Linked DNA regions of Stappia indica. The protein of the gene in region 2 interacts with the protein of the main gene of each other region in a pairwise test. Links are inferred from orthologs where the notes say so. Each region holds a gene or a part of one and is shown on either strand. Other genes may lie near its edges. The genes, in order: cysE and cysK.

The links.
Region 1: the proteins of cysK (region 2) and cysE interact in binary tests that used the Escherichia coli proteins (3 or more experiments, as listed by UniProt). The link is inferred for Stappia indica from one-to-one orthologs.

What each region holds. Positions count from the first base shown.
Region 1 is NZ_CP046908.1:1,112,370-1,119,721, forward strand. Bases 2,055-5,020 are described here. They hold cysE (serine O-acetyltransferase), read right to left. Parts: upstream 3,972-5,020; coding sequence 3,138-3,971; downstream 2,055-3,137. Other genes in these bases: GH266_RS05350 (hypothetical protein), read left to right, coding at 2,055-2,626; GH266_RS05355 (DUF3126 family protein), read right to left, coding at 2,737-2,955; GH266_RS05365 (enoyl-CoA hydratase), read left to right, coding at 4,225-5,020. In the rest of the region: GH266_RS05335 (transglutaminase-like cysteine peptidase), read left to right, coding at 1-564; GH266_RS05340 (gamma carbonic anhydrase family protein), read right to left, coding at 726-1,262; GH266_RS05345 (DUF6949 family protein), read right to left, coding at 1,344-1,661; more of GH266_RS05350, read left to right, coding at 1,901-2,054; more of GH266_RS05365, read left to right, coding at 5,021-5,034; GH266_RS05370 (alpha/beta fold hydrolase), read right to left, coding at 5,591-6,475; GH266_RS05375 (alpha/beta fold hydrolase), read right to left, coding at 6,472-7,239.
Region 2 is NZ_CP046908.1:2,950,131-2,957,380, forward strand. The notes cover bases 4,387-7,250. They hold cysK (cysteine synthase A), read right to left. Parts: upstream 6,368-7,250; coding sequence 5,405-6,367; downstream 4,387-5,404. Other genes in these bases: GH266_RS13895 (DUF3800 domain-containing protein), read left to right, coding at 4,387-5,048; dut (dUTP diphosphatase), read right to left, coding at 6,540-6,989; coaBC (bifunctional phosphopantothenoylcysteine decarboxylase/phosphopantothenate--cysteine ligase CoaBC), read right to left, coding at 7,078-7,250. Outside these bases: GH266_RS13880 (ATP-binding protein), read right to left, coding at 1-700; GH266_RS13885 (LLM class flavin-dependent oxidoreductase), read right to left, coding at 1,390-2,388; GH266_RS13890 (YifB family Mg chelatase-like AAA ATPase), read right to left, coding at 2,466-3,992; more of GH266_RS13895, read left to right, coding at 4,191-4,386.

The DNA.
Region 1 (7,352 bases), 1.8 Mb from region 2 along the record:
GCGGCCGGCGCAAGCCAGGCCAATGCACAGGCCGGGCGCTTCATGGAAACCGGCACAACGGCGAAGGCCCCTGTCGGCCATGTCGGCTTCTGTCAGGAAAATCCTGCGGAGTGCGAACCGGACGGCAAGGGCGCCGTGGTCGTCAAGCTCGACCGCGAGCGTTGGAACGAGCTCATCGCCATCAATACGGAAGTGAATGATCGCATCCGTCCGGTGACCGACATCGAGCTTTTCGGCGTCGAGGAATATTGGACCTATCCGGTCGACGGTTCCGGCGATTGCGAGGAATACGTGCTGGAGAAGAAGCGCGTGCTCCTGAACCGGGGCTGGCCGGCCAGCGCCCTGCTGATCACCGTCGTCAAGGACACCAACAACGCGGGCCATGCCGTTCTCACGGTCCGCACCGATCAGGGCGACGTCATCCTCGACAACCAGATCGAGGCCGTTCTGCCCTGGTATTCGGCCCCTTATCGGTTCGTGAAGCGGCAGTCGGTGTCGCATCCGGCGAAGTGGGCCGCCATCTCCGACCTGCGGACCAGCACGCTGGCCAGCATCGGAAACTGACGCCTGGTCGGCGGGACCGAAAACCCGCCACCCGCGCGGGTTGGCAATACACGAAGCATTGCGCCGTCACTGATGGCAACCAGGCCCATCCCCCTCCCCCATACCCCGGGGTCGGGTTGCCGGCCGGTCTCCGCTGATGCGGAGGCCGGCCTTTTTTTTGCTCAGCTCTCGGCAACCGGCGACAGGCCGGCGATATAGCGGCGCCACTTGCCGACATAGCCTTCGGCAGAGGCGGCGTTGCGCGCCTCGGCGGCCTCGTCGAGCTGTCGCACCACACGCCCCGGCATGCCGACCACCAGCGAATTGTCCGGGATCTCCTTGCCCTCGGCGATCAACGCGTTGGCGCCGATGATGCAATTGCGGCCGATGCGGGCGCCGTTCAGCACGGTCGCGCCCATGCCCACCAGCGTGTTGTCGCCGATGCTGCAGCCATGCAGGATCGCCTTGTGTCCGATCGTGCAGCCCCGGCCGATGTCCAGCGGAAAGCCCATGTCCGTATGCAGCACGCAACCGTCCTGCACATTGGAGCCCTCGCCCACGGTGATCGTTTCATTGTCGCCGCGCAGCACCGCGCCGAACCAGACGCTGGCTCCTCGCATCAGGACGATACGCCCGATCACCGCCGCATCCGGGGCGACCCAATAGGTTCCGGGCTCGGGCGTGACGGGGCTGTGATCGTCGAGGCGGTAAAGCGGCATCTGAAACTCCGGCGGGGCTGTCATGCGGGACAGGAGGAGGGATCAAGGCAGCAAGGGGCAGCACCCGGCAGGCGCTGCGCCTTACAGAAGGACGGTCAACGCAGCATGCACGACCATGATGCCGGAGCAAAGGCTCCACATTCCCGCGATCGTGGAGGACGCAACCAGCCATCCGAGCGGCCGCTGTTCGATCCTGCGGCCGCGAATCGCGTTACGCATGATGATGAAGGGGCCCGCGAAGACGCACAGCACGCAGGACATGAGCCCCTTTATCCAGGTCTCTACCGAGATGGCAAACCGCAGGGGTTCTCCCGTCACAAGCTGATAGAAACTGCCGACAATTCCCGAAATGACGAAGCCCGCGCAGCCGAGATAGGCCGCCAGTGCCAGTTCACTCATGATGCCGTTAACCCCTCGTTAACCAATTCTCTGGGACCTTAACCGGAAACTCGGGTTTCCTTCCAGCAAATAGCATGCCGTTTGCGCGGCCCCATTAACGGACTGGTAACCATAAAGATGGCGAACGGAGCGCCCCGCGTCCCGGCACAGATCGGGACACCCGTCCCGCATCGGGACAGCCCGACGGGCGCCCTGCCCTGCCCCGGCGCGCCCTTGCGGGCGGCAACGGGAGCCCGCGGATGATGCCGCTCACCCTTCCCGGCGGAACGGGCATCGAGGCCCGCCACTTCACATCGATGGTCTTTGCGCTGGCCCTCGCCGGCACCGCGCTGGTGGCCCACACGGTCGGCAGCTGGCTGACCTATACCCGCGGCCCCACGGGGTGGAGCGACAGCCGCGAACGCGTTCCCGTCACCCTAGGCGCCACCGTGCTGAAAGTGCCGGCCAACATGATGCGCAGGGTCGAGGAGCGGATTGCCGGCGGCCCTGTCGACCGGCTGAGCCTGGCGGTCCTTTGGCCTTCCATGGACGGCTACAGCGAGCTCAACGCCCGCGCCTTCGCCGACCCGAGCGATACGTCCGCTGTCATTCTCGTGGCACTGGAGCCGACGCTGACGGCCGACATCATGGACACAAGCGAACGCCTGACCCAGGTCTGGCTGTCGCTCGCCGCGGGCGATCCCCTGCCCGGTCCGGCAGGCCTTGCCCTTCTGCCCCTGCCCGGCGATCCGGCCAGCGGCACCGATTTCGTCGCGCATCGCGCCGACGCGGGCCGCCTCTTTGCCGCCCGCTGCTTCACGCCGCGGGACAAGGCGCTGGCCGCCACCTGCGAGCGCAGCATCCGCCTCGGCCACGGCCTCTTCGCCACCTACCGCTTCCGCCAGGCCCAGCTGGAGCATTGGCAGAAGCTGGATGACGGCATCGCAGCCCTGGTCGCCGGCCTGTCGCCCGGCCCCACCTCCTGAAGCGCATCCTTGCTGCCGATACGAAAAACGGGCGCCCGCCAAGCGGTGCGCCCGTTTTCTTCAAGCCCCGGCCGGATGCCGGAGCCCGGTGGTTATACGTGCCGTCCGGCTCAGGCTTCGTCGAGATCGTACGACAGGATCGCCATCTGGAAGTTCCAGCTCAGGTCGTCGTCATCGTCGTCGTCGCGATAGATCACGCCGATGAACTCCTCGCCGATATAGACCTCGGCGGAATCGTCCTTCTTCGGGCGCGCACGGACGACAAGCTTCGGAAGCTCGAACTTCTTCTGGAGGTAGGCCTCGAGCTTGCGGATCTCGTCTGGCTTCACGAAAGGCTCCTTTCTGGGGCGTCGGACAGTGCATCCGCGCCCAAACGGGTTGCCGGCCATGCCGGAATGCGCCCGAACCTACACATTCGGCCGCTCGAACCAAGAAAAAAGCGCGCCTTTCCCCCAGTTGGGGGCGGCGCGCCCTGCTTTCGCGCGGCCTGAAGCGTCCCGCCTCGGCAGCGTCAGCCCTTCTCGCTGTCCGCCGAAAGAAGCTGGTCCATGGTGCGCGACGGTTCGGCGCAGCCGGCCGCCCCCACCACCCGTGCCGGCACGCCGGCAACCGTAGAGTTCGGCGGCACGTCCATCAGCACCACCGAGCCGGATGCCACCTTCGAGCAATGGCCGATCTCGATATTGCCCAGCACCTTGGCACCGGCGCCGAGCAGCACGCCATTTCGGATCTTCGGATGGCGGTCGCCCTCCTCCTTGCCCGTGCCGCCCAGCGTCACGTTCTGCAGGATCGAGACATTATCGCCGATCTGTGCCGTGGCGCCCACGACGATGCCGGTGGCATGGTCGACGAAGACGCCGACACCGACCGGGACGGCCGGATGGATGTCCACCTGGAAGGCTTCCGAGCATCGGCTCTGCAGGTAGAGCGCGAAGTCCTTGCGCCCGCGCTTCCAGAGCCAGTTGGCCAGACGATGCGTCTGCAGGGCGTGGAACCCCTTGAAGTAGAGCAGCGGCTCGAGCAGCCGGGTGCAGGCCGGATCGCGGTCGTAGACGGCAACCAGGTCGACGCGGAAGGCCTCGGCCAGCGCACGGGAATCCTGCAGCGCCTCCAGGTAGGTCTGGCGGATCAGCGAGGGCGAGACCACCACATGACCGAGCCGGTCGGCCAGGCGGTGGACGACGGCCTCTTCCAGCCGGTCATGGTTGAGCACGGTCTCGTAGGCGAAGGATGCCAGCGCCGGCTCGCAGCGCACCATCGCTTCGGCCTCTTCGCGGAGCTGGCTCCACACGGGATCGTGGCGCGGCAGGGCCGGCGCCTCGGCAAGGGGGTTGGTTTGCGGCATGTCCGCCTCCTTATGGAGCCCCCGCCGGACGGGCAGGACAGGCTCCCTTCAAGCACAGGTCGTTGGTGCCATCCTACTGCGATGTGTGCAGGCAAGGCCATAGGTCAAGCTTGCCGTAACGGTCATTTCACGCTGCTCTGGGTACACGGCATGCTCTCTGGCACGCATCCAACGCCCTCCTCGAATGGACTGTGTCGCCGCACCTTGCGATAACCATGCGCAACCCGCCCCTTCTCGAAGCTTCGGACCCGACATGACCGACAGTCCCGCCGACACCCGCCCCGCCCGTATCGCCACCCGGATCGAGGGTCGCATCGGCTGGCTGGAGGTGGACAACCCCGCCCGCAAGAACGCCATCACGCTCGCCATGTGGCAGGCCATCCCGCAGGCGGTCGCAGAGCTTGCCGCAGCCCCCGGCGTGCGCGTCATCGTGCTGCGCGGCGCCGGCGAGGAGACCTTCATCGCCGGCGCCGACATTTCCGAGTTCGCCACCTTGCGCAAGGACGCGGCCTCGGCCCGCGCCTACGAGGCCTCGAACGCCGCCGCCTTCGATGCCTTGCGCAATGCACCCTTGCCGACCCTGGCGATGATCCGCGGCTTCTGTCTCGGCGGCGGCTTCGGGCTTGCGGCCGCCTGCGACCTGCGCATCGCCGAGGACGGCGCCAGCTTCGGCATTCCCGCGGCGCGGCTCGGCGTCGGCTACCCGCCGACGGCGATTGCCGATGTCGTGCGCCTGCTCGGCCCCTCGCGCGCCAAGCTCCTGTTCATTACGGCGCGGCGCATCGGCGTACAGGAGGCCGAGCGGTTCGGCTTCCTCGACATCGTCGCCTCCGCAGGCACCCTGGAGGCAGAGGCACGGCGCCTTGCCGGCGAGATCGCGTCCGGTGCGCCCCTCACCCTTCGCGCGGCCCGCGTCGGCATCGACGCGCTCACCGCGCGCCTGTCGGGCGAGGACCTCGATGCCTGCCAGGCGCTGGCCGATGCCTGCTTCGACAGCCGCGATTTCGTGGAAGGGCGAACCGCCTTCATGGAGAAGCGGGCGCCGGAATTCACCGGCGGTTAACCATGACGCGCGATACCCGCCTTCGTCAGAGCAATCCCGCCGCGCGAAGGGCAACGGCGGGCGACGCAGAGTCATTTTGTTAACCGACTCCTTGCAGCGTCGAAAAAGAGCCGAGCACCCACCGACTTTGCGGACCGGCCACTTGACCGGCGGAATCCGGGATGATTCTCTGGCGCTCGATCCAGCTTGATTCTGCCTGCGAAGACCTTAAATCGGATCCTCAGCAGAAAGCTGACGCACCACTTTAAGACAGACTGAAAATTCATTCCCAATCAGCAGCTTGAGGAAAAATCCTCAAGCTATGCTTTTGAGTGAACCCATTTTCTGCATTAACTTTCAATTAACCATACAAGCCTTTGTACTCATTGAGAAAGCCCGAAGGCCATCCCAACACGCCAACTTGAATCGGCAGGTGAGAACCGCGGCCGCTCGGAGCGCGCGAGAGCATGCCCCGACCGCCACGCGCACGGCAGCGCTCCGGGCACCTCAAAGGCACCCGGCACGCCGGCTCAGACGCTGGAAAGATCGTTTCAAAAGCCGTGGGCGACTGACCTGCTCAGGCGGCGCGCAACCGGTCGAGGAAGGTAACCACCGCGCCCGCGAAGGCGTCGTTGCGGTCGCCGGCGACCATATGGCCGGCCCCTGCGACATCGGTGTACTCGGCATGCGGAACCATGGTCAGGAACTCGTCCACCTGCGCTTCGGTGACCAGTTCCGAGCGCGCGCCGCGCACCAGCAGGACGGGCACCTTCAGCGCCTGCGCCGCGCGCACGAGTTCGTCCTCGACGCGTTCCTCGATCCCCTCGCCAGGCTCGACCGGCCGGCCGCGCCTGTCGCCTAGGAAGCGCGGGTCCCAGTGCCAGCGATAGCGCCCGTCGTCGTGAAGACGCAGGTTCTTGGCCAGCCCGTCGAGCCGCTCCGGGCGCTTGCGATGCGGCAGGTAGCGGGCGATGGCATCGGCCGCCTCCTCCACCGTGCCGAAGCCTGCCTCCGCCCGGTCGGCCATGAAGGAGATCACCTTGTGCACGCCTGCCGGATCCATCCGCGGCGTCACATCGACCAGCACCAGCGCCGACAGCGTGCCGGGCTGGAACGCCCCCTCGGCCAGCAGGCTCGCCATGCCGCCGAGCGAGGCGCCGATGCCGATGGGCCGCGCGCCCGAGCGCTCGGCGATCTGGTCCGACACCGCCACCACGTCGCGGCCGAAGTCGCGGAACTCGTAGGCGCCGCTGTCGACCCAGTCGCTGTCGCCGTGGCCACGCTGGTCGAGGCACCAGGCGGCAAGACCGCGCGCGGCCAACCGCTCGCCGGTCCCCTCCCAGGCATGGCGCGTCTGTCCCCCGCCATGCAGCAGCAGCACGGGCTGCCCGCCGGCGCCATGCACATCGGCGACCAGACGGTTGTTCTCCGCCCCGGTCAGCGTGACGGTTTCGCGGCTCACGCAACCCCCTCCCGCGCCAGGCTCTCCAGGAAGTCGATCACGCCCGCCTTGTAGACCTTGTCGCCCACCGCGATCATGTGGTCTCGGCCGGGGATCTCCAGCACCCTCGCCCTTGGCATCAGCCGGGCGAGCTTCTCCGGCGAACCGGCGATCTCGTCCTTGGTCCCGACGGCAACCAGAACCGGCTGGGTGATGCGGGAGACCTCGTCCTCGCCGATCTTCTGCCGCGAGGAGCGCATGCAGGCGGCGAGCGCGAGACGGTCGGAATTGGTCTGCTCGGCAAAGGCCCGGAAAGCACGCGCTCCGCGGTCCGTGACATCCGAGAGCTTCTCCGCCTCAAGTCCGGCGGCGATCGGTTCGGGATCGCCGACGCCGGTGATCATGCCGTAGCCCAGCCCGCCGAAGACGGCGCTGCGCACCCGCTGCGGATGGTTGAGCGTCAGGAAGGCAGAGATCCGCGCGCCCATCGAGTAGCCCATCACGTCGGTCCGCTCGATGCCGAGATGGTCCAGCAGGCGCCTTGCATCCTCCGCCATCGCCGGCGCGCCGTAGTCGTCGGGATTGTGGCTGCCGGCGCTCTCGCCATGCCCGCGGTTGTCGATGGCGATCACCCGCCGGCCGGCCTCGGTCAGCAGCTTCACCCAGCCGGGATAGACCCAGTTCACATGCTTGTTGGAGGCAAAGCCGTGGATGAGAAGGATCGGCTCGCCCCGTCCCTCGTCCAGATAGGCGAGGCGGAGATCGGCGGAATCGAAATGGGGCATCGGAGCCTTTACCTTGACGTAAACGTAAAAAGACAGAGTCCCACGATAGTGCGCATGGCTGCCGATGAAAAGCCTGCAGCCCCCGGGCTGTGCGCCCCTTGCTCGCGCTCCCT
Region 2 (7,250 bases):
TGCGGCGGCGGTCGGTGACGTCGCGCAGGATGGTCTGGATCAACGGCTCGCCGCTGGCGCCGTCGCGCACCGGCACGTCGCGCCGGGCGAACCAGCGCTCGCCGCCGGAGGTCTCCATCCGGATGTCGCGGCTGGCCTCGTCTTCGGCCTTGCTGCCGTTCGCCTCCGGCAGGGCCGGGGCCCAGCCTTCCGGGAACAGCCGTTCGGCCGCATCGTTGGCATAGACGATCTCGCCGCCGGCGCGCCAGCGGGTGACCACGTCGCCGAGCGTGTCGAGCACGTCGCGCAGCCGGCCGTCGCTTTCCTTCAGCCGCCAGGCCTCGTCGCGCAGCTGTTCGTTCTCTGCTTGCAGCAGGTTGCGCTCGGAGGTCAGCGCGGCAAGGCGGGCGCTTGCCTGCGCCATTTCGCGCAGATGGGCGCCGCGCTGGGCCTGCAGCACGCCGCCGAGACCGATGGCGAGCCCGGCAAGCGCCAGCGCGCTGCCGGCCGCGGCAAGGCGCAGCGCCTCGGGCACCAGCCAGATGGTGAGCGCGGCGCCGGCCAGAAAACTGGCGGCGGCGACGCCAAGCGTCAGCAGCGAGGGGCCGGGAACGGCAGGCGTGCGCGGGGAAGCCTCCCCCGCACGGAGGCTGGCGTGCTCCGGCGCCGAGACCGCGCTGTCGCGGTGCTCCGTTCCGTCATGGCGTTTCGGGGCGGCCACCTGCTCTCCTCGTCAATCAGCGGGTTCGCGCAAGGCGCACGAACCCGCCTACTTTCGGCCGGAGAGATTGAGAAACCGTTGCGGCAAAAGGGTTTGCCGCGCGTCAATTGACGTGCCGTCTGTCGTAAGTTGGCGCGCAGACTACACTGCCGCCTGCAGGCCGGTGCGGGGCCCTAACGGGCCTTCAGCATTTTATTTCGCAACGCAGCCCGTTGCCAACCAACTCACATTTGGTGTGGCATCCGAAGAGTTTCTTGTCTGAGACCGCTTTTTGGCTGGCCCAACTCTGAATAAGTGTCTGAAGGTTTTCCGCGTCCTCGGTTGTGAGCGCGCTTTTTCGCATCACGCATCGGCCCGGTGCGTCACAGTTTCCCGTCGGTCGAGAAGATCGGCACTCGCATACTTTGTCAAACGCGCAGTCTGAGTCGCTCATGCAGGCCTGTGCAGAGCTCGGGAGCAGAAGGATGGCTGAACTTATTGCAGCTACAAGGAGAAGTTTCATCGAAAACTCCCTAGAAAAATGAATTTACAATATTTGCAATCACAGATAGTCGTTGTCAATAAAATATAAACCGTGACTTGTGCCTTCTGAGAAAAAGGCCGCCGTCATGGCGTATGGTTCGCCCTGTCAGCGGCCCTCGCGAGGGCCGCTGATACTCCCATGGCAGGCACAATTATGAGTCCACGACCTAGGCGGCTTCCGCCAGATCGTCCAGGATGCCGGCCGCCAGCTCGAAGGACCGGACCCGGGCGGCGTGGTCGTGGATCATGCCGGTGACGATCAGCTCGTCGGGCTGGTAGCGCTCGAGGATCGCGCTAAGGCCCCGCCGGACGGTGTCGGGCGAGCCGGTCGCCGACACGCTGAGGGCCTGGTCGACCTGCGCAAGGACGTGGGGCGGGATCTCGGCGGTCACGTCCTCGACCGGGGCGGGCAGCTTTCCCGGACGCCCTGTGCGCAGCCTTGCGAAGGACAGCACCTGCGATGAGCGCAGGTAGCGGGCCTCCGCATCCGTGTCGGCGACGAAGACGCCGGCGGCGACCATCACGTGCGGTTCGGCAAGCTGGTCCGAGGGGCGGAACGTGCTGCGATAGACCGTCAGCGCTTCCTCCAGCATCGCCGGGGCGAAATGCGAGGCGAAGGCGTAAGGAAGGCCGAAGGCCGCCGCAAGCTGCGCGCCGTAAAGGCTCGATCCGAGGATCCAGACCGGCACATGCGTGCCCTCGCCGGGAATGGCGCGCACGGGTCCGCCTTCCGACGGGTCGCCGAGATAGGCGATGAGGTCGACGACGTCCTGCGGGAAATTGTCCTCGCCGGCCATGTGCCGCCGCAGGGCCCGAGCCGTTGCCATGTCGGTGCCCGGCGCGCGGCCGAGGCCGAGGTCGATGCGGCCGGGAAACAGGGTTGCCAGCGTGCCGAACTGCTCGGCGATGACCAGCGGCGAGTGGTTGGGCAGCATGATGCCGCCCGCCCCGACGCGGATGGTCTTCGTCGCCGCCGCCACCTGGCCGATGACGACGGATGTTGCCGCGCTGGCGATGCCCGGCATGTTGTGGTGCTCGGCAAGCCAGTAGCGGTGATAGCCCGCCGCTTCCGCCTTGCGCGCCAGGTCGATGGTGTTGGCAAGCGCGTCGGCCGCGGTCCTGCCTTCCGGCACGGGGGCCAGATCGAGAAGGGAAAAATGTTTCATGAGGATCTCCGTTGGGTCCTCATTTAGGATGCGGCGGCCCGGCAGCCAAGGGTGAAGGGGGAGGCGGAAGGGCGCGCTCAGGCCGCCCGGCGCTCGAGACTGGCGCCGCGGTAGCTCAGCGCCTCGGCGAGATGCAGCCGCGAGACGGCGTCCGAGCCGTCGAGATCGGCCAGCGTGCGCGCCACTTTCAGCACCCGGTGATAGCCGCGCGCCGACAGCTGCAGCGCATCGGCCGCCGATTGCAGCAGGTCGAGGCCGGCGGCATCGGGGGCGGCGACCTGCTCGATCAGCCGCGCGCCGGTGGCCGCATTGGTGCGGGCGGCAACGCCGAGCGCGGCATAGCGCTCCGTCTGGCGCCGGCGGGCACGCGCCACCCGCTCGGCCACCGCGGCGGAGCTTTCGGCTTGCGCCGGGCGCAAGAGGTCTGAGGCGGCGACGGCCGGCACCTCGATCCGAAGGTCCAGCCGGTCGAGCAGCGGGCCGGACAGGCGCGCCTGGTATTCGGAGGCGCAGCGCTCGCCGCGCCGGCAGACGTGGCCCGGCTCGCCGGCATGGCCGCAGCGGCACGGGTTCATCGCCGCGATCAGCTGCACGCGCGAGGGGTAGCTGGTGCGGTGGTTGGCGCGCACGATGACCGTCTCGCCGCTTTCCAGCGGCTGGCGCAGCCCGTCGAGCACCTGCGGCTGGAACTCGGGCAGTTCATCAAGGAACAGCACGCCGTTATGGGCGAGCGACACCTCGCCCGGCCGGGCGCGGATGCCGCCGCCGACGAGCGCTGCCATCGAGGCGGAATGATGCGGCGCGCGAAAAGGGCGGCGCTCGCTGAGCTTGCCGTCGGCAAGCTCGCCGGCGATGGAGGCGATCATGGAGACTTCCAGCAGCTCGCGCGGGCTGAGCGGCGGCAGGATCGAGGGCAGGCGGGTCGCCAGCATCGACTTGCCGGCGCCCGGCGGGCCGATCATCAAGAGGTTGTGGCCGCCGGCCGCGGCGATCTCCAGCGCCCGCTTGGCGCTTTCCTGGCCGCGCACCTCGGAAAGGTCGGGCAGGACGGACGGGTTGGCGCTGAGCTTCGGCTGCGGCCGGGAGAGGATCTGCGTGCCCTTGAAATGGTTGGCGAGCTGGATCAGCGAGACGGGCGCCAGGATCTCCATCTCCGGATCGGCCCAGGCCGCTTCCGGGCCGCAAGGCGCAGGGCAGATCAAGCCGCGGGCGAGCGTGTTGGCGCCGATGGCCGCCGGCAGCACGCCGGCGACGGCGGAAATCGTGCCGTCCAGCGCCAGCTCGCCGAGCACCACGTAGCGCTCCAGCTCGGCGGCGGGCAGCGCCCCCATCGCCGCTATCAGGGCAAGGGCGATGGGCAGGTCGAAATGCGAGCCCTCCTTGGGAAGGTCGGCCGGCGCAAGGTTGACCGTGACGCGCTTGGCCGGCAGCGACAGGCCGGAGGCGATCAGCGCCGAGCGGACCCGCTCGCGGCTTTCGCCCACCGCCTTGTCCGGCAGGCCGACGATGGTGAAGGCGACCTGGCCAGGGCCGATCTGCACCTGCACGTCGACAGGTTGCGCCTCTATGCCCTGGAACGCGACCGTGGTGACCCGCGAGACCATTGACCGCCCCCCTCGCTCTATGACTTTGCGCGAAATTGCTGCAATCCCAACAGGCTGCAACCTAGCGCAACCGCAAGTCGGTCACAACCACGGCGAGGAGAATGCTTGACACTAATGATATTGTTATCAGGATAGTAAATATCGATTTTAAATTCTGCTTTGGGTCTCATCCTGGCGTGGGTGTCGAAGAGTAATTTGATGAAACAAGTAGATGGGATTAATCCAGGATATATTGCGTATATTGACGAAGCTGGTGATCCTGGGTTGAGGCGAGTTAGGCCTATTGATCCTATTGGCGGCACGGAATGGATGATTCTTTCTGCGGTTTTAATCCAAGCAGAGAATGAAGCGAACATTTTATCTTGGCACAACGAATTAGTAGAAGATTTGAATATCAGGCAGAGAAAGGACATACATTTCAGGGATTTATCTTATCCCAAAAAGGATAAGGTATGCTTGGCTTTGTCAGGTTATCCTGTGAGGATTTTTGTTGTAGCATCCAACAAAAAGAATATGAGGCAATATAGAAATCATCGAGCGGAAAAAATCCCGTCAAACCAGTGGTTCTATAATTGGCTTGTTCGGATTCTAGTAGAAAGAATTACACATTATGTAGAGCGGCATTCTGTTAAAAATTTTGGAAAACCACGACATGTAACGTTTGAGTTCTCTGAGAGAGGCGGTCATTCTTATGACCAAACGGCGGCATATCACGCACTCTTAGCGCAACAGGCCAAAGGGTCTGGTCCGTTGCTAGACAAGTGGGTACCTAAATGGAATGTGATGGACTGGCGCTTAGTTAAAGCTTACCCGCATAAAACACGGGTAGGACTTCAATTTGCAGATATCGTCGCTAGTGCTTTTTTCGCTGCTGTGGACAACCTTGATAGTGGTCCTTGTGAAGCACGATTTGCTAAGGCGCTTAGGCCCCGCGTCGCTTCCTTAGATAATCGCCATGCGGACTATGGATTGGTACTGCAGCCGACGCCGCCCACTCGCGGAAGGCTAACTAACGACCAGCAAGAGATATTCCGCTACTACGGGTATCAATTCTAATAGCGGTAGAGCCCGCTCCTCATTTTCGTCTGCGGCGATAGGCTACCGTCTAGTGGCAACCGTGCGCAGATAAGATTGCTAGGCGTTGATTTTGATCAGCCTTGCAGTCGAGGGATGCGGCGCATCTACCATATTTATTATCTCATCAATCTCAGCATAAGTCAAATTGAATCAATAGGTTATCTGAGTTCTCTTTAAGTGGTTGAATTACGATTCTTTTTTGTTCTCATAACTTCTCAGAGGCGGTTGGCGATGTCAGATCAGGCGACGCTTTGTCCTCCGCGCGTAAACGAAAACGGCGGAGCCCTGAGGGCCCCGCCGCTGATGATCAAAAGGTCCGCAAGAGGCGCGGGAGCTCAGTCCAGCCCCTCGAACAGCGCCGTCGACAGGTAGCGCTCGGCGAAGGAGGGGATGATCACGACGATGCGCTTGCCCTTCATCTCTGCCCGCGCGCCGACCTTCAGCGCGGCCGCGAGCGCGGCGCCGGAGGAAATGCCGACCGGCAGGCCCTCGATCCGCGCGACCTTGCGCGCCATCTCGAATGCCTCGTCGTTGCTCACCGTGACGACTTCGTCATAGACCGACTTGTCGAGCACGCCCGGCACGAAGCCGGCGCCGATGCCCTGGATCTTGTGCGGGCCGGGATTGCCGCCGGACAGGACCGGGCTGTCGGTCGGCTCGACCGCGACCACATGCAGGCCGGGCTTGCGCTCCTTCAGCACCGAGCCGACGCCGGTGATCGTGCCGCCGGTGCCGATGCCGGAGACGAAGACGTCGACCGTGCCGTCCGTGTCGTTCCAGATCTCCTCGGCGGTGGTGCGGCGGTGGATCTCCGGGTTGGCCGGGTTCTCGAACTGCTGCGGCATCACCGCGCCGTCGATCTCCTGGATCAGCTCCTCGGCGCGGGCGATGGCGCCCTTCATGCCCTTGGGGCCTTCGGTCAGCTCCAGCTCGGCGCCGAGCAGCTTCAGCATCTTGCGGCGCTCGATCGACATGGTCTCCGGCATCACCAGGATCAGGCGGTAGCCCTTGGCGGCGGCGACGAAGGCAAGCGCAATGCCGGTATTGCCGGAGGTCGGCTCGACGAGGGTGGTCTTGCCGGGGACGATCTTGCCGTCGGCCTCCAGCGCCTCGATCATCGACACGCCGATGCGGTCCTTGACGCTGGAGATCGGGTTGAAGAATTCGAGCTTGGCGAGGATCTCCGCCTCGACGCCGGCCTCGCGCGCCAGCCGGTCGAGTCGGACGAGCGGCGTGTCGCCGATGGTTTCGGTGATGGAGGCGTAGATGCGGCCGCGGCCGGGCTTGTTGGCGCTCATTGCGGACTCCCTTGTTCTCGCCGGATCGCGGATGCCCGGCACGTCGTTCTGCCCCCAATCTAGGCACGCAGTATGGCGCTGACGAGACCCTGCCGTCGCTGCAAGCCGCGCGCACATGGAACAGGATTCCGAAAATAGGCGAAATCTTAGAAAATGATACTCGCAAGCGGCGTCAATGATGCCCGGTCGAGCCGAACCCGCCCTCGCCGCGCCGGGTCTCGTCGAGCTCGTTGACCTCGATCAGCTCGGCCCGCGCCACCGGCGCCACCACCATCTGAGCGATGCGGCTGCCGCGCTCCACGGTGAAGGGCTCGTCGCCGAGATTGATCAGGATCACCTTCACCTCGCCGCGATAGTCCGGGTCGATGGTGCCCGGCGTGTTGAGCACGGTGACGCCGTGGCGCGCGGCAAGGCCGGAGCGCGGGCGCACCTGCGCCTCCGTATGCGGCGGCAGGGCGATGGCGATGCCGGTCGGCACCAGCGCGCGGGCGCCCGGCGCGATCACCAGCGGCGCCTCGACGGCGGCGAGAAGATCCATGCCGGCGGCCTCCTCGCTCTGGTAGGAGGGCAGCGGCAGGTCGAGGCCATGGGCAAGGCGGCGCACGCGCAGGGGAAGGGTCATGGGCTGGGATCCGTGTGTGAAATCGGGAAACATTGGCGATAAGGGGGCGATAAGGGACTGAAGGCAGGCTTGCAGAACGGCGGCTGCCTCACGCCGGGCCGCCTGACGCAGGTCCAAGGGTCGCGGCGAGCCGGCGGGCGATCTCGGCGACCAGCCGGCGCGCCACCTCGTCCTTGGTCAAGGTCGGCCAGTCGGCGACGCCGTCATGGCCGACCAGCCGCACGGTGTTGGCATCGCCCCCCATGACGCCGGTTTCCGGCG